DNA from 4 places in the Pantoea deleyi genome. Region 1 is predicted to be linked to each of the others. Evidence: predicted binding sites of a transcription regulator. Region 1 holds the regulator's gene; each other region holds the start of a gene.
What was found. Region 1 encodes sigma-54, which starts transcription at its own class of promoters, with help from an activator protein. Its sites were predicted from a motif close to GTTGGCACANNTTTCGCTNT; they were not measured.

Region 1 (4,213 bases):
TCTTACCGCGTGAACGGAAGTAATCGGCCAGCTGCTCGGCAATATAGACGGAGCGATGTTTACCGCCGGTACAGCCAATCGCCACGGTAAGATAGCTACGGTTGTTGGTTTCCAGCATCGGCAGCCAGAGTTCTAAATAGCTGCGCGTCTGGTAGATAAAATTGTGTACTTCGGTGTGGCGATCGAGGAAGGCGGCTACCGGACGATCGAGGCCGGTCATCGGTCGCAGCTTGGGATCCCAGTGTGGATTGGGCAGAAAGCGTACGTCAAACACATAGTCTGCATCAATGGGGATGCCATGCTTGAAGCCGAAGGATTCAAACACCATGGTCAGCTCGCGTTCGCGCTTGCCCAGCAGGCGGGTACGCAGCATCTCGGCCAGCTCATGCACCGACATCTCGGAGGTGTCGATGATCAGGTCGGCGCGGGAGCGCAGCGGCTCCAGCAGATCGCTCTCTTCGTCAATCGCGCTCTCCAGCGACAGGTTCTTGCTGGAAAGCGGGTGCAGACGGCGCGTATCGCTGTAACGCCGAATCAGGGTATTGCGATCGGCGTCGAGAAAAAGCAGCTGCGGTGAAAAGGAGTCGGGCAGATTATTCAGCGCGGTTTCGAAAATTTCAGGGGATTCAGGCATGTTCCGGACATCGATACTGACCGCCGCCGAAATATTGCGCTCAGCCAGCGAGTTCGCTAACTCAGGCAGCAGCACGACCGGCAGGTTGTCGACGCAGTAGAATCCCATATCTTCCAGCGCACGGAGCGCCACTGACTTCCCCGAGCCTGAACGACCGCTAACGATCATCAGCACCATGACCTTCTCTCCCGTTTTAAAACCGGCACCCGGCCGGTAAAGACGCGTTACTGCTCTGTCTGGATTTCCGTAATAATGGCGTAGAGCTCTTCATCACTCTGCGCCGCGCGCAGACGGCGGCAGACCGTTTTATCTGCCAGACGTTTTGCCACCAGTGAAAGGGTGTGCAGGTGCGTTTTGCACTGGTCAGCCGGCACCAGTAAGGCAAACAGCAGATCGACCGGCTGGTTATCGACGGCATCGAACGCAATCGGCTGTTCGAGGCTGATAAAGACCCCGACCGCACGCAGCGTATCCTCTTCCAGCTTGCCGTGAGGAATGGCGATACCGTTGCCGATACCGGTACTGCCCATGCGTTCACGGGTCAGGATCGCTTCAAAAAGCGTCTGGTGCGGCAGGTTGAGCTGCTTTGCGGCCAGTTCGCTGATGATTTCCAGCGCACGTTTTTTGCTCTGGCAGTGTACGCCGCTGCGGGTGCAGTCAGGCGAAAGCACCGTGCTCAATTCCAGTGTAAGATCGTTGTTCATTATCGTTTCACTTGCGAGTTCACCAGGCCATTCACCGCCAGCGCGTCCAGACGCGGGAGACAAACGGCGCCTCTGCTCAGATGACAAAACGGGGCGGATTATCCGCCCCATCCTGTCGGCTCTGCGCGGCAGGCGCGCGTAGCTGGCGTGAAGGTTAGTGTTTTTTCAGTTTATCTTTGTGTTTGGTCAGCTGACGGGCGAGCTTGTCGATCAGCCCGTCAATGGCCGCATACATATCTTCCGCTTCCGATGTGGCGTGCAGCTCGCCACCGTTCACGTGAAGCGTTGCGTCCGCCACCTGAGTGACTTTCTCAACTTTCAGGACAATATAGACCTGATTGATATGTTCGAAATAGTGTTCCAGTTTGGCAAATTTACCGTTGACGAATTCACGCAGAGGTTCGGTGATTTCAACGTGTTGCCCGGTCAGGTTCAGCTGCATAGGTCTTCCTTCTCATTTCTGTCAAACCAGCTGTTTACGCTGGTTCGATGGCGGGATGGACAAAGACTCACGATATTTGGCGACGGTTCGCCGTGCCACCATAATCCCCTGATCAGATAACATGGAGGTCAGTTTACTGTCGCTCAAGGGTTTGGCTGGATTTTCCGCCGAAATTAATTTTTTCACCAGCGCCCGGATCGCCGTCGAAGAGGCTTCACCGCCACCTTCGGTATTGACGTGACTGGAGAAAAAGTACTTCAGTTCGAAGATCCCCCGCGGGCTGTGCAGATACTTCTGCGTCGTCACACGGGAAATGGTCGACTCGTGCATCTCAACGGCCTGGGCGATATCGGCCAGCACCATCGGACGCATAAACTCTTCACCCTGCTCGAAAAACGCCTGCTGCTGTTCAACGATACAGCGCGTCACCTTCAGCAGCGTATCGTTGCGGCTCTCCAGGCTCTTGATCAGCCAGCGCGCTTCCTGCAGATTACTGCGGATGAACTGGCTGTCGCTTTCGTTGCGCGTGGCGCCACCCATCGCGGCATAGTGCTGGTTGATCTTCAGGCGCGGCACGCTGTCGGCGTTCAGTTCAACCGTCCAGCGGCTGCCGACCTTGCGCACCAGCACGTCGGGAATGACATACTCCGGTTCGCCGGTGTTAATCGACTGGCCCGGACGCGGATCCAGCGACTGAATCAGCAGCATCGCCTCTTTCAGCACCTCTTCCTTCAGGCGCGTCACCCGCATCAGGCTGCGAAAATCGTGATTCGCCAGCAGGTCAAGATGTTCGCCGACGATCAGGCGCGCCTCTGCCAGCATCGGCGTTTCGGGCGCATACTGCGAAAGCTGCACCAGCAGACAGTCACGCAGGTCGCGCGCGCCGACGCCGATCGGGTCGAAGCGCTGGATGCGTTTCAGCACCGCTTCCACTTCATCCACTTCCAGCTCGTCGTTGCCGATGCTGTCCAGGATCTCTTCAAGCGAAACGGTAAGATACCCGGTGTCATCGATAGCGTCGACGATAGAGGTCGCAATCGCGCGATCGGTGTCACTGAACGGCGTCAGCCCGACCTGCCACATCAGATAATCCTGCAGGGACTGGGTGGTCTCGCCCTGATAGACCGGTAACTCATCATCCTGATAGTCGGTGCCGGTGCCTGACGGCGTGCCAGCCGTGTAGATCTCATCCCAGGTGGCATCCAGCGGCAGTTCATCGGGCATCTCTTTCTGCTCAAGGGCTTCGCGGGTGTCCAGCGCCTCGGCCTCGGACGATTCCCGGGCGTCGATCTCTTCGTGCAGTTCGGTCTGCTCAAGCAGCGGATTGCTTTCCAGTGCAAGCTGTAACTCCTGCTGGAGTTCAAGCGTAGAGAGCTGCAGCAGACGAATGGCCTGCTGCAGTTGTGGCGTCATTGCCAGCTGTTGGCTGAACCTGAGTTGTAAACCTTGCTTCATAGACAGGATGGTAGTTCCCAGGTAAACATCAGTATTAACGACACCTTATCAGAGTCTGAACTCTTCACCCAAATAAACCCGCTTCACCTGCTCATCGGCGAGGATTTCGTTCGGGGTTCCGTGCGCAATCAGGTGGCCCTGGCTGACGATGTAAGCCCGCTCACAGACCGCTAAGGTTTCACGCACGTTGTGGTCGGTGATCAGCACGCCCAGGCCGCTGTCACGCAGATGCTCGATGATCTTTTTGATGTCGATAACGGAGATCGGGTCAACACCAGCAAAGGGCTCATCCAGCAGGATAAACTTCGGGTTGGCCGCCAGCGCACGCGCGATCTCAACACGACGGCGTTCACCGCCCGACAGCGCCTGGCCCATGCTGTCGCGCAGGTGTTCGATGTGGAACTCTTCCATCAGTTCGCGGGCGCGATCCTGACGCTGCTCTTCCGTCAGATCGTCGCGGATCTGCAGGACGGCCATCAGGTTATCGTAGACGCTCAGGCGACGGAAAATAGAGGCTTCCTGCGGCAGATAGCCGATGCCGCGACGTGCGCGGGCGTGCAGTGGCAGGATGCTGATATCTTCATCATCGATGACAATACGACCCGCGTCGCGGGGCACGATCCCCACCACCATGTAAAAGGTGGTGGTCTTACCGGCACCGTTCGGGCCCAGCAGGCCGACAATCTCGCCGGACTTTACCTGCAGACTGACATCTTCTACCACGCGACGGCCTTTATAGGCCTTCGCCAGGTTTTCTGCGATTAATGTGGCCATAGCTATCAGTTACTCTTCTTTCCGCTGGTGGACGAACCTTTATCCTGAAGTTGCGACGGCACCAGGACGGTGGTGACGCGCTTGTTCTGGCCCTGGCTGTAAGCCTGCATTTTCTGCTCTTTCACCAGGTAGGTAATACGATCGCCTTTGATGTTGCTGTCCTGCTGCTCAATGAACGCATTGCCGGTCAGTTCAACGAAGTCA
Region 2 (4,213 bases), 930 kb from region 1:
GGCATTCTGATCCACGATTACTAGCGATTCCGACTTCACGGAGTCGAGTTGCAGACTCCGATCCGGACTACGACGCACTTTGTGAGGTCCGCTTGCTCTCGCGAGGTCGCTTCTCTTTGTATGCGCCATTGTAGCACGTGTGTAGCCCTACTCGTAAGGGCCATGATGACTTGACGTCATCCCCACCTTCCTCCGGTTTATCACCGGCAGTCTCCTTTGAGTTCCCGACCGAATCGCTGGCAACAAAGGATAAGGGTTGCGCTCGTTGCGGGACTTAACCCAACATTTCACAACACGAGCTGACGACAGCCATGCAGCACCTGTCTCAGCGTTCCCGAAGGCACCGGGGCATCTCTGCCCCGTTCGCTGGATGTCAAGAGTAGGTAAGGTTCTTCGCGTTGCATCGAATTAAACCACATGCTCCACCGCTTGTGCGGGCCCCCGTCAATTCATTTGAGTTTTAACCTTGCGGCCGTACTCCCCAGGCGGTCGACTTAACGCGTTAGCTCCGGAAGCCACTCCTCAAGGGAACAACCTCCAAGTCGACATCGTTTACGGCGTGGACTACCAGGGTATCTAATCCTGTTTGCTCCCCACGCTTTCGCACCTGAGCGTCAGTCTTCGTCCAGGGGGCCGCCTTCGCCACCGGTATTCCTCCAGATCTCTACGCATTTCACCGCTACACCTGGAATTCTACCCCCCTCTACGAGACTCAAGCCTGCCAGTTTCAAATGCAGTTCCCAGGTTAAGCCCGGGGATTTCACATCTGACTTAACAGACCGCCTGCGTGCGCTTTACGCCCAGTAATTCCGATTAACGCTTGCACCCTCCGTATTACCGCGGCTGCTGGCACGGAGTTAGCCGGTGCTTCTTCTGCGGGTAACGTCAATCGGCGCGGTTATTAACCGCACCGCCTTCCTCCCCGCTGAAAGTACTTTACAACCCGAAGGCCTTCTTCATACACGCGGCATGGCTGCATCAGGCTTGCGCCCATTGTGCAATATTCCCCACTGCTGCCTCCCGTAGGAGTCTGGACCGTGTCTCAGTTCCAGTGTGGCTGGTCATCCTCTCAGACCAGCTAGGGATCGTCGCCTAGGTGGGCCATTACCCCGCCTACTAGCTAATCCCATCTGGGTTCATCCGATAGTGAGAGGCCCGAAGGTCCCCCTCTTTGGTCTTGCGACGTTATGCGGTATTAGCCACCGTTTCCAGTGGTTATCCCCCTCTATCGGGCAGATCCCCAGACATTACTCACCCGTCCGCCACTCGTCACCCGAGAGCAAGCTCTCTGTGCTACCGTCCGACTTGCATGTGTTAGGCCTGCCGCCAGCGTTCAATCTGAGCCATGATCAAACTCTTCAATTTAAAGTTTGATTTGCCGGAACAAGTCCAGCGATGCTCATCTGTAAAACGTCATAATGAATTTCATTATGTGTTCACTCGTGAGGCTTAATATTTTTTGCGTCCGGAGACGCTGATATCAATCCTGCGAGTGCCCACACAGATTGTCTGATAAATTGTTAAAGAGCAGTGCGAACAGTGCGTTAGCGTCCTGTCGCGAGGTGGCGTATATTACGCTTTCCTCCTTCAGAGTCAACCTCTTTTTTCAGAAGTTTTCTCCGGCGGCGCAGTCTCCTGTGCCTCTCAGCCCGTTTCCCGTTGCCGGTGTGCCGTGTTGATGGAGGCGCATTATAGGGATCCCGTTTCAGAGCACAACCCTTTTTTTGGATCTTTTTTCTGAATGGTTATAAATGATCCAGATTGATGAGATCGCCAGCGATCCAGGCCAGAATGGGCTTGTCAGCTGGTTGAAATCGCATCAGGCTGAACTGTAAACACGATAAAGGAGAACATAATGAGTTCCGCTCTACGTCCCTATAAACATCTTTTTCCGCAAACCGGTCAGCGCGTCATGGTGGATCCCAGCAGTGTCGTCGTCGGCGATGTGATTATGGAGGATGACGTCAGCATCTGGCCGCTGGTTGCTATCCGGGGTGATGTGAATCAGGTGCGCATTGGCGCCCGCACCAATGTCCAGGATGGCAGTGTTCTGCATGTGACGCACAAATCCGCATCTAATCCACAGGGCTTCCCGCTGATTATTGGCGAGGATGTCACGGTCGGACATAAAGCCATGCTTCACGGCTGCACCATTGGGAATCGTGTGCTGGTTGGTATGGGATCGATTCTGCTCGATGGCGTGATAGTAGAAGAAGAGGTGATGATTGGCGCGGGCAGTCTGGTGCCGCCGGGTAAAAGACTGGAGAGCGGCTATCTCTATCTGGGGAGTCCGGTCAGACAGATCAGGCCGCTGAATGAGAGTGAGAAAGAAGGTTTACGCTATTCCGCTAACAACTACGTTACCTGGAAGGATGACTACCTGGCTGGCGATAACCAGATCCAGCCCTGATCATCAATACGATCCTGACGTATTGCCGCTTCGGCTTCATCTTCCAGATCCCAGCGATGGTGCTGAAACAGCGCCATCGCCTCCCCTTCACCAAAACGCGCCACCAGCGCCGCAGCGCCGATGGCACAGTTCAGCCGCATGCCGTTTACCAGCACCGGGAAACAGACAGCATTCCGTTCCGCGTTATAGGTTTCCTCATCCGGAAACTGGATAGCCTGATTCACGGTTGCATGGCCTGCTTAAGCTGAACGATGACCGGCGCAATTTCCGGCATCACACCGTGCCACAGATAGAAGGCATGGGCGGCCTGGCCAACCAGCATGCCCACGCCATCGGCAAGATGCTGCGCGCCGTGCGCCTGGCACCAGTGCAAAAACGGCGTCAGCCCGCTTTGATAGAACATGTCATAGCAGCGCACCCCGGGATGGATGAGTTCCGCAGGTAAAGGCGGTGTCTTCCCCTCTACGCCGCTTGAGGTGGCATTAATGATTAAGTCGAAGTGCTGATCTGCTAACTGGTCGAAATCAGAGGCGCGGAGGGTGCCATGCTTATTGAACAGGCTGACCAGCTCTTCTGCCCGCGCGGCGGTGCGGTTGACCACCGTCAGTGTGACCCCTGATGAAAGCAGCGGCAGGATGACTCCACGCGCCGCGCCGCCGGCGCCCACCAGCAATACCTTGTCACCGGCAGTGATCATCCCCAGCCGTTCAAGATCGCTTAGCAGGCCAATACCATCCGTATTGTCGCCCTGGATTAGCCCATCGCTGAGTTTCTTCACCGTATTTACCGCGCCGGATAGCGCGGCACGTTCAGTGAGCCGATCGGCAAATTCAAATGCCTGCTGTTTGAAAGGCAACGTCACGTTGGCACCACGTCCGCCCTGTTCAAAAAAAGCCGTCAGCGCCTGAGGAAATCCCTCCATCGGCGCGCAGATACGGCCATAGCGGTGTTCGATGCCCGTCTGTTCAGCGAAAGCCTGATGGATCAGCGGAGATTTACTGTGGTTGATCGGATTACCGAAAACGGCGAAGTGGTCCATACATTAACCCTGACGTATAAGTTCGCCGCTGATGACATCGCGGATTTCGGAAGGATTGAGTCGTCCACCTGTCTTTCCAGACAGCACCGGGAAATGCTCGCCAAACTGGCGCTTCACCTCTTCTGCCGTGCGGCAGGGAGGCAGACCGGTCAGATTTGCGCTGGTCGATACCAGCGGTTTGCCGAATGCCCGGCAAATCGCCTGCACATCCGGATGGTCGCTGACACGGATCGCCAGTGAATCAAACTGTCCGGTAAGCCAGCGCGGCGTCTGAGGCGGAACGGGGACAACGAACGTGACCGGGCCAGGCCAGCATGCAAACATCCGTTCCCGCTGGGTTACAGAGAGTTCGCGCGCGGAGATGTAAGGCTCCAGCTGGCTGTAGTCAGCCGCGATCAGAATCAGCCCCTTCTCTACCGGACGCTGTTTCAGCGCCAGCAGAGCCATAACGGCGGATTCACTGTCAGGGTCACAGCCCAGACCAAATACGGCTTCAGTGGGATAGGCGATGACCGCCTGTCGATTCAGCTGCTCTAAGCAGGTTTCAAGCGAATCGGCGAGGTGTTGATTTTCCATGAACGATCAATTCTCTTCAGTAATGGCTTTGCCACAACGCTTACTGGCGCAGAAGCGTTTCACGCCCTGCGCCGTCTTTTTCTCAACTAACAGCGGATACTGGCAATAAGGACAGACTCCGGCAACGGGGGTCAGGTTTACGACAAACTGGCAGGCCGGATAGCGATCGCAGGAGTGAAACGTTTTGC
Region 3 (4,213 bases), 410 kb from region 1:
GGGCAAAAAAGCCGCCGAGCACGCCGCAGCGTAAGCCTTCGCTGCCCTGAGCCAGCGAAGGCAGCGTGGCGGCCTGCGGATGATTCGCCTGAAACGCATCAGCGGGATCGGCACCCTGCAACTGGTCATAGACCAGCGCGAGGTCATCCACCCGGCGGGCCAGAGGGCCGATATGGTCCAGGCTGGCGACAAAAGGATGGCTGCCGCTGCGCGAGAGGCGGCCAAAGGTGGGCTTAAGGCCAAAAATGCCGCACAGCGACGCGGGCACCCGAATCGAGCCGTTGGTGTCGGTGCCCAGCGAAAAATGCACCAGCCCGGCGGCCACGGCGGCCGCGGAGCCACCGGACGAGCCGCCCGCCACGCGGCTGAGATCGCGGGGATTGCGCGTCGCACCATAGTGGCTGTTCTCGGTGGTAAAGCCGTAGGCATAGGCATCCATATTCAGCATGCCCGACAGCAGTGCGCCTGCGTCCCGCAGTTTCCCGACAGCAAAGGCATCCGCCTGCGCGGCCGGGCGATCGCGGAACAGGCTGGCCCCGGCCAGCGTGCTGTGCCCCGCCACGTCAAACAGGTTTTTCACGGCATAGGGGATGCCCGCTAGCGGCGGCAGGGGCTCACCACGCTGCCGCTGTGCATCCACGGCGCGGGCTTCCTGCAGCATGCGCGGCCCGGTGACCGCCGTCCAGGCGTTCAGCGCCGGATTGTGCTGCTCAATCGCCTGCAGCGTCAGCTGCGCCACCTCATGCGCACTGATCTCACCCTGGCGGATCGCCCGCTGCAGGGTCTGAATCGAAACGTCACTTAGATTCATGCCTGATAGACTCCTGCCACTTCCAGCCGGTCATCCAGCGGAAACGCCATCAGCGGCGCCGCCATCTCCGCAATGCGCGCAAGCTGGGTCAGCAGCTCGGCGCGCCGGGCCTCATCCAGTTCCAGCTGCAGTATCTGCTCCATATGGCCGATATAGCTGGCCCAGTCGTGTTGATTCATGATTCGCTCCTGTTAAAAACCGGCGGCGCTGCCGTTACTGCGCGGATCGCTGGCGCCTTCGAACATGCCGTTGCTGTGCCGCACGATGGCACCTGCATGGCCCACGGATTCGCTGAAGTCCGGCAGCAGTTCCACCTCGTGTCCCCACTGGCGCAGCCGCGAGACCGTTTCAGCGTCAAAGCGACCTTCCAGTTTCAGCGAGTCGGACGACTGTCCCCAGGTGCGGCCCAGCAGCCAGCGCGGCGCACTCACCGCCTGCTGAAGCGGCAGGCCCTGAATGACATGGCGGGTAAAGATCGCCGCCTGGGTCTGCGGCTGCCCGTCACCGCCCATCGCGCCGTAGACCAGCGTACGGCCATCTTTCAGGCGGGCGGCGGCGGGGTTCAGGGTATGAAACGGCTGCTTACCGGGCGCCAGCGCCAGCAGATGATCCGGGTCGAGGCTGAACGCCGCCCCGCGATTCTGCCAGGTGATCCCGGTGCCGGGCAGCACGACACCGCTGCCAAATTCGTGATAGATGCTCTGAATGAATGAGACTGCCAGACCGCTGCTGTCCATAACGCCCATCCAGACGGTATCGCCCGGACCGCGTCCCTGGCCCCAGGCAGCGGCTTCCCCATCCGCAATCTGGCTGGCCAGCGTGGCAAGGTGGTCGCTGTCCAGCAGCGCCTGCAGATCTTCTTTGACGTGACGCGGATCTGTGATGTGCTGATCGCGCAGCGCAAAGGCTTTTTTGGTGGCCTCCACGATGCGGTGCACCGTCTGCGCGTCATCCGCGCCGGCCATCTCCAGACGATCGGTGATGCCGAGGATCGCCAGCGACACCATGCCCTGGGTGGGCGGGGTGATATTCCAGATGTCGCCTTCGCTGTGACTGAGATGCAGCGGCGTTGTGCGGCGGGCACGATGCTGCTGAAGGTCCGCCAGCGTAACGGGCATACCCAGCGTGGCCATCTCATCGGCCATATGGTGCGCCAGCGCGCCGCGATAGAAGCTGTCGAGCCCCTGTTCGCTCAGCAGACTCAGCGTCTGCGCCAGGGCGGGCTGGGTGAAACGGCTGCCCGGCGGCGGGACGTGGCCGTCGGGCATAAATGTCGCGCTGAAGCCGGGCTGATGCTGCAGCTCATGACAGAATGTGGTGGTCGCGGCGGTCTGCGACGCCGTGACCGGAATACCGTCGGCGGCGTAGCGGATGGCATCCCGCAGCAGGCGCGCCAGCGGCAGCATCGGGCTGCCCATCTCTTCAGAGATCGCCAGCGCCTCCTGCCAGCCACTGACCGTACCGGCGACGGTCAGCGCCGCCTTCGGCCCGCGATGGGGGATCGTCGGGTGATCCGCATAGAAGTCACAGTGGGCCAGCGCACCGGCTGCGCCGCTGGCGTCGATAGCCACCGGCTCGCCATTGGGCGGCAGAATCAGCCAGAAGCCGTCGCCGCCCAGTCCGTTCATATGCGGATAGACCACGGCGATGGTCGCCGCCGCCGCCACCATCGCCTCAATGGCGTTGCCGCCATCACGCAGCACCGCCAGCGCACTTTCACTCGCCAGATGGTGCGGCGTCACCGCCATCCCCTGCGGGGCCATATTGCTCTGAATCATCGTTCACTCGTTCTTCGGGTAACAGAATCTCTGATGAAGCAAGAGCTGTTCCAGTTTTCATCCCGGACAGAGATTGCGGCGGTTAACCTGGCGTAAATTGTGCTAGCTTCTGCTGAAACAAAAGTTACAGGACGGGTTATGAAACAGCTTGATGAACGACTCAGAAGTCACTATCCCCAGCTTTCGCCGCAGGAGCAGCGTATTGCCGACTTCGTTTTTGACCACTTCGACGATCTGATCAGCTACAACAGCGCCGAGCTGGCGCGGCTCAGCGGCGTGTCGAAAGCCACGGTCAGTCGGCTGTTTAAGCGTCTGGGCTATGAAAAATATAAGGATATGCGTGATGAGCTGCGCATCCTGCGTCAGAGCGGCATGCCGCTGACCGATAACCGCGATGCCGTGCAGGGCAACACGCTGCTGGCGCGCCACTACAAGCAGGAGATGGCCAACCTGACGCAGTGGGTCAACAGTCTGGATGCCCGCCAGTTCAGTGAGGTGGTCGGGCAGATGGCGCAGGCGAAGCGCGTCTTTATCATCGGCATGCGCAACGCCTATCCGGTAGCGCTGCACCTGCGTCAGCAGCTGGTGCAGGCGCGTTCCCAGGTGCATATCCTGCCGCAGCCGGGCCAGACGCTGGCTGAGGAGCTGGTGGATATCACCCCGGAAGATATGGTGGTGGTGATGGCGTTTCGTCGTCGTCCCCGCATTATCCGGCCGCTGATGCAGCAGCTTCAGGCCGCTGCGGTGCCGGTGCTGGTGCTGTGTGAGCCGCAGGCGCAGACGGTGATGGCGCTGGCGCGCTGGCAGCTCTGTACGCCGCTGGACAGCGTCTCCGCCTTTGACAGCTACAGCGCCGCCATGAGCCTGGTCAACCTGCTGGCAAACGCGCTGCTGCATGAAACCCTGGCCCAGGGACGTCAGCGTATTCATCAGATCGCGGATCTTTATCAGCAGTTTGACGAGCTGGAGCACCGTTAACAGGCACCCTTTTGGTGCTTTGCCCCATTTCAGTACATCCCCGCACCGGCGTAACTGCCCCGGTTACGCCCGCTTTCCACCCTGAGCCGCCGCGTTTATCGTTTTTTTTCGTGTCAGCCGGGTTGGCACATTAGTTGCAGATTTCAGTTCAAAGAATCTTTTGTTTCACGTTAATCTCACCGGGGTGCATAATGAAAAAAGTTTTGATGGCGGTTGCCGCAGCGGCATTACTGATGGCTCAGGCGGGAAGCGCACTGGCCGATCAACTGCAGGATATTCAGAAGCGCGGGGTCATCCGCGTTGCCGTGCCGCAGGATTTCCCGCCGTTTGGTTCGGTCGGGACCGATCTGCAGCCGCAGGGGTATGACATCGATATGGCGAAATACCTGGCAAAGCAGATGAAACTTAAGTTGCAGCTGGTGCCGGTCAGCAGTGCCAACCGCGTGCCTTACCTGCAGACCGACAAGGTCGATCTGGTGATCTCCAGCATGGGCAAAAACGCCGAGCGGGAAAAAGTGATCGACTTTACCCGCGCCTATGCGCCGTTCTTCCTGGGCGTATTCGGGCCGAAAGGCGATGAAATCAAGGCGGCGTCGGCCCTGAGCGGCAAGTCGATCGGCGTCACGCGCGGGGCGGTCGAGGATAT
Region 4 (4,213 bases), 560 kb from region 1:
GATCACCACCCGATGGCCCTCCAGCCGCAGCCGGTTCATCAGCGCCAGGGTTTCCGGACGCACATCCACGAACACCGCCTGCCAGCCCGCCGCAAACTGCTCATAGCTCAGCGCAATCTCCAGTTTTTCACACAGCGCCAGTGCGAAATCTTCATCGCTGATCTCGCCGCGCTCATGCTGTTCAAATGCCTCATCCATCCGGAAATGGCTTTGCAGCGACGCCAGCGGCACACGACTCAGATCACTCCAGACACCCAGCACGCGGTTAAAGTCGATATCGATAATCACATTGCCTAAATCAAAGATATACAGCATGGTGTCTCTCCCTCGGTTCCCTGGACTATTCACTCTAGCGGCAAAAGTGCAGGCTGAACAGGCATCCGCGGAGAGAAAAGCGTAAACGCCGGAAGGCGAGCAAAACGTGCGGGAGTACAGATGAGCCGGGCGGGGTCCGGCTGAAAAAAGCGGGGCTTCAGGCAAAAAAAAAGCCCCGCATGGCGGAGCTTTTCTCAGTTAAAGACGCAATTATGCGTCTTTAGGACCACGTGAAGCACGTTTACGGTCGTTTTCTGTCAGGTGACGTTTACGGATACGTACTGACAGCGGCGTCACTTCTACCAGTTCATCATCATCGATGAACTCGATAGCCTGTTCCAGCGTCATTTTCTGCGGTGGAACCAGCGTCGTGGCTTCATCGGTACCGGAAGCACGCATGTTGGTCAGCTTCTTACCGGTCAGACAGTTAACGGTCAGGTCGTTAGAACGGCTGTGAATACCGATAATCTGGCCTTCATAGACTTCTGCACCGTGACCCAGGAACAGCTTACCGCGATCCTGCAGACCGAACAGCGCGAACGCAACGGCTTTACCCTGACCATTAGAGATCAGTACGCCGTTCTGACGCTGGCCGACTTCGCCCTGACGGATGTCATCGTAGTGGCTGAAGGTCGAATAGAGCAGACCAGTACCGGAAGTCATGGTCATGAATTCGTTACGGAAGCCAATCAGACCACGGCTTGGGATCACGTAGTCAAGACGGACGCGGCCTTTGCCATCCGGATCCATGTTTTTCAGGTCGCCTTTACGCTCGCCCATGGCCTGCATAACGGAACCCTGATGCGTCTCTTCGATATCCAGCGTAACGTTTTCGAATGGCTCCTGCTTGCGGCCTTCGAATTCGCGGAAGATAACTTTCGGACGGGATACCGCCAGTTCGAAACCTTCACGACGCATGTTTTCGATCAGAACAGAGAGGTGAAGCTCACCACGACCTGAAACGCGGAACGCGTCAGCATCTTCCGTTTCTTCAACGCGCAGTGCCACGTTGTGAACCAGTTCTTTGTTCAGACGCTCAAGGATCTGACGTGACGTCACATACTTACCTTCTTTACCGCAGAACGGTGAGGTGTTGACGTTGAAGAACATGGTTACGGTAGGCTCATCGACGCTCAGTGCCGGCAGCGCCTGCACGTTCTGTGGATCACAGATAGTGTCAGAGATGTTCAGCTCGCCCAGACCGGTGATGGCGATGATATCGCCTGCTTCGGCCAGGTCGCTGTCGATACGCTCAAGACCCAGGTGCGTCAGGACTTTGCCGACTTTACCGTTACGGGTTTTGCCTTCGCTATCGATGATAGTGACCTGCTGGTTAGGCTTCACTTTACCGCGTTTGATACGGCCGATACCGATCACGCCCAGGTAGTTGTTGTAGTCCAGCTGAGAGATTTGCATCTGCAGTGGCGCTTCAACCTCAACCTGAGGCGGAGAAACGTGGTCGACGATTGCCTGATACAGCGGGGTCATATCGTCAGCCATGTCGGTGTGCTCCAGACCCGCAATACCATTCAGCGCAGAGGCGAAAATGATAGGGAAGTCGAGCTGCTCGTCGGTCGCATCCAGGTTAACGAACAGGTCGAAGACCTGATCCACAACCCAGTCCGGACGCGCGCCAGGGCGGTCTACTTTGTTGATAACCACAATCGGCTTCAGACCATGCGCGAACGCTTTTTTGGTCACGAAGCGGGTTTGCGGCATAGGGCCATCCATCGCATCTACAACCAGCAGCACCGAGTCCACCATGGACATGACGCGCTCAACTTCACCACCGAAGTCGGCGTGTCCTGGGGTATCAACGATGTTGATACGGTAGTCATTCCACTTAATGGCGGTGTTTTTTGCGAGGATGGTAATCCCACGCTCTTTCTCCAAATCATTGGAGTCCATCACACGCTCGGTTGCTTCGGTACGGGCATCAAAAGTACCGGATTGTTGCAGCAGTTTGTCAACCAGGGTGGTCTTTCCATGGTCAACGTGCGCGATGATGGCGATGTTACGCAAATTTTCGATCACAGCTTTGCCTCAGGCATTAGAAATAGCGCGCTATTGTACACGGATTAAGCGGAAGACTGAACACGATCACACTTTTCACTGAAAGTTTATTGCATTGGCGCAAATTCGCACTGTTCCCGGTGCAGAAAATGCACTAAGTTGGTCCTGCGCACCAAAATAGTGCTCAAAGTGCACTCACCAGCACCATTTTGGTGCGCTAAAACCATCGTGGTGCAGCCGCTTTATGACAAAAAGGTGCAGCACAAGGCGATTTAAGCAACATCAAAAAAGTTGGCACAGAATTCGCTTTAGTCTGTTTAAGCGTAAACGCCAGTCAGATGTCGGTTGAAGAGCGTGCCGGAAGAGATGGAGCAGGAAGCAGTTTCCCGCCACGCCTTCCGGAAACGACGTTTCCTCGCCATGTAGATAATGAAAGACCATTTCCAGGAGAGTTGAGTATGTCCGCTGAACACGTTCTCTCGATGATGAACGAGCATGAAGTTAAGTTTGTTGACCTGCGTTTTACCGATACCAAAGGTAAAGAACAGCACGTTACGATCCCTGCTCACCAGGTTAACGCTGACTTCTTCGAAGAAGGCAAAATGTTCGATGGTTCCTCTATCGGCGGCTGGAAAGGCATCAACGAATCAGACATGGTGCTGATGCCTGACGCGACCACCGCGGTCATGGATCCTTTCTTCGAAGATTCTACGCTGATCATCCGTTGTGACATTCTTGAGCCAGGCACCATGCAGGGCTACGATCGCGATCCACGCTCCATCGCCAAGCGCGCGGAAGATTTCCTGCGCTCTTCCGGCATCGCTGATACCGTGCTGTTTGGACCCGAACCTGAATTCTTCCTGTTTGATGACATCCGTTTCGGTTCATCAACCTCCGGTTCACATGTTGCTATCGACGATATCGAAGCCGCATGGAACACCGGTAAAGAGTATGAAGGCGGTAACAAAGGTCACCGTCCAGGTCTGAAAGGCGGCTACTTCCCGGTTCCCCCGGTTGACTCATCACAGGACATCCGTTCTGCCATGTGTCTGACCATGGAGCAGATGGGCCTGGTCGTTGAAGCGCATCACCACGAAGTGGCCACCGCGGGTCAGAACGAAGTGGCTACCCGCTTCAACACCATGACCAAGAAAGCGGACGAAATTCAGATCTACAAATATGTCGTTCACAACGTCGCGCACGCGTACGGCAAAACCGCGACCTTCATGCCGAAGCCTATGTTTGGCGACAACGGTTCAGGCATGCACTGCCACATGTCCCTTTCTAAAGGTGGCCAGAACCTGTTTGCCGGCGATAAGTACGGCGGCCTGTCTGAAATGGCCCTGTTCTACATCGGCGGTATCATCAAACACGCTAAAGCAATCAACGCCCTGGCGAACCCGACCACCAACTCCTACAAGCGTCTGGTTCCGGGTTACGAAGCACCGGTCATGCTGGCTTACTCAGCCCGTAACCGTTCTGCCTCTATCCGTATTCCGGTTGTTGCCAGCCCGAAAGCCCGTCGTATCGAAGCGCGCTTCCCGGATCCAGCGGCTAACCCATACCTGGCGTTCACCGCGCTGCTGATGGCTGGCCTGGATGGCATCATCAACAAGATCCATCCTGGCGATGCGATGGATAAAAACCTGTATGACCTGCCACCGGAAGAAGAAGCTGAGATTCCAAAAGTTGCAGGCTCTCTGGAAGAAGCCCTGAATGCACTGAACGAAGACCGCGAGTTCCTGACCCGTGGCGGTGTGTTCACTGACGAATCAATCGACGCTTACATCGAACTGCGTAAAACAGAGATGGACCGCGTTCGCATGACGCCACACCCGGTTGAGTTCGAGCTTTACTACAGCGTTTAACTGGTCAGACGTTTTTG

Region 2: the regulator sigma-54 is predicted to act here: its motif matches at 1,562-1,581, upstream of J1C59_RS02265 (gamma carbonic anhydrase family protein).
Region 3: the regulator sigma-54 is predicted to act here: its motif matches at 2,625-2,644, upstream of J1C59_RS14790 (gamma-glutamyltransferase family protein).
Region 4: the regulator sigma-54 is predicted to act here: its motif matches at 2,619-2,638, upstream of glnA (glutamate--ammonia ligase).

What each region holds. Positions count from the first base shown of each region.
Region 1 covers NZ_CP071405.1:3,519,561-3,523,773, reverse strand. Annotated here, with positions in the region: gene rapZ (RNase adapter RapZ) at 1-811, opposite strand, end outside; gene ptsN (PTS IIA-like nitrogen regulatory protein PtsN) at 859-1,338, opposite strand; gene hpf (ribosome hibernation promoting factor) at 1,493-1,780, opposite strand; gene rpoN (RNA polymerase factor sigma-54) at 1,802-3,235, opposite strand; gene lptB (LPS export ABC transporter ATP-binding protein) at 3,284-4,009, opposite strand; gene lptA (lipopolysaccharide ABC transporter substrate-binding protein LptA) at 4,015-4,213, opposite strand, start outside.
Region 2 covers NZ_CP071405.1:465,990-470,202, reverse strand. Annotated here, with positions in the region: rRNA gene J1C59_RS02270 (16S ribosomal RNA) at 1-1,365, opposite strand, end outside; gene J1C59_RS02265 (gamma carbonic anhydrase family protein) at 1,856-2,410, shown strand; gene J1C59_RS02260 (DUF1488 family protein) at 2,377-2,634, opposite strand; gene aroE (shikimate dehydrogenase) at 2,631-3,449, opposite strand; gene tsaC (L-threonylcarbamoyladenylate synthase type 1 TsaC) at 3,453-4,025, opposite strand; gene J1C59_RS02245 (DNA topoisomerase family protein) at 4,032-4,213, opposite strand, start outside.
Region 3 covers NZ_CP071405.1:3,112,752-3,116,964, reverse strand. Annotated here, with positions in the region: gene J1C59_RS14800 (AtzE family amidohydrolase) at 1-811, opposite strand, end outside; gene hpxX (oxalurate catabolism protein HpxX) at 808-990, opposite strand; gene J1C59_RS14790 (gamma-glutamyltransferase family protein) at 1,003-2,589, opposite strand; gene hpxU (MurR/RpiR family transcriptional regulator HpxU) at 2,728-3,567, shown strand; gene J1C59_RS14780 (transporter substrate-binding domain-containing protein) at 3,759-4,213, shown strand, end outside.
Region 4 covers NZ_CP071405.1:96,732-100,944, reverse strand. Annotated here, with positions in the region: gene yihX (glucose-1-phosphatase) at 1-315, opposite strand, end outside; gene typA (ribosome-dependent GTPase TypA) at 526-2,349, opposite strand; gene glnA (glutamate--ammonia ligase) at 2,787-4,196, shown strand.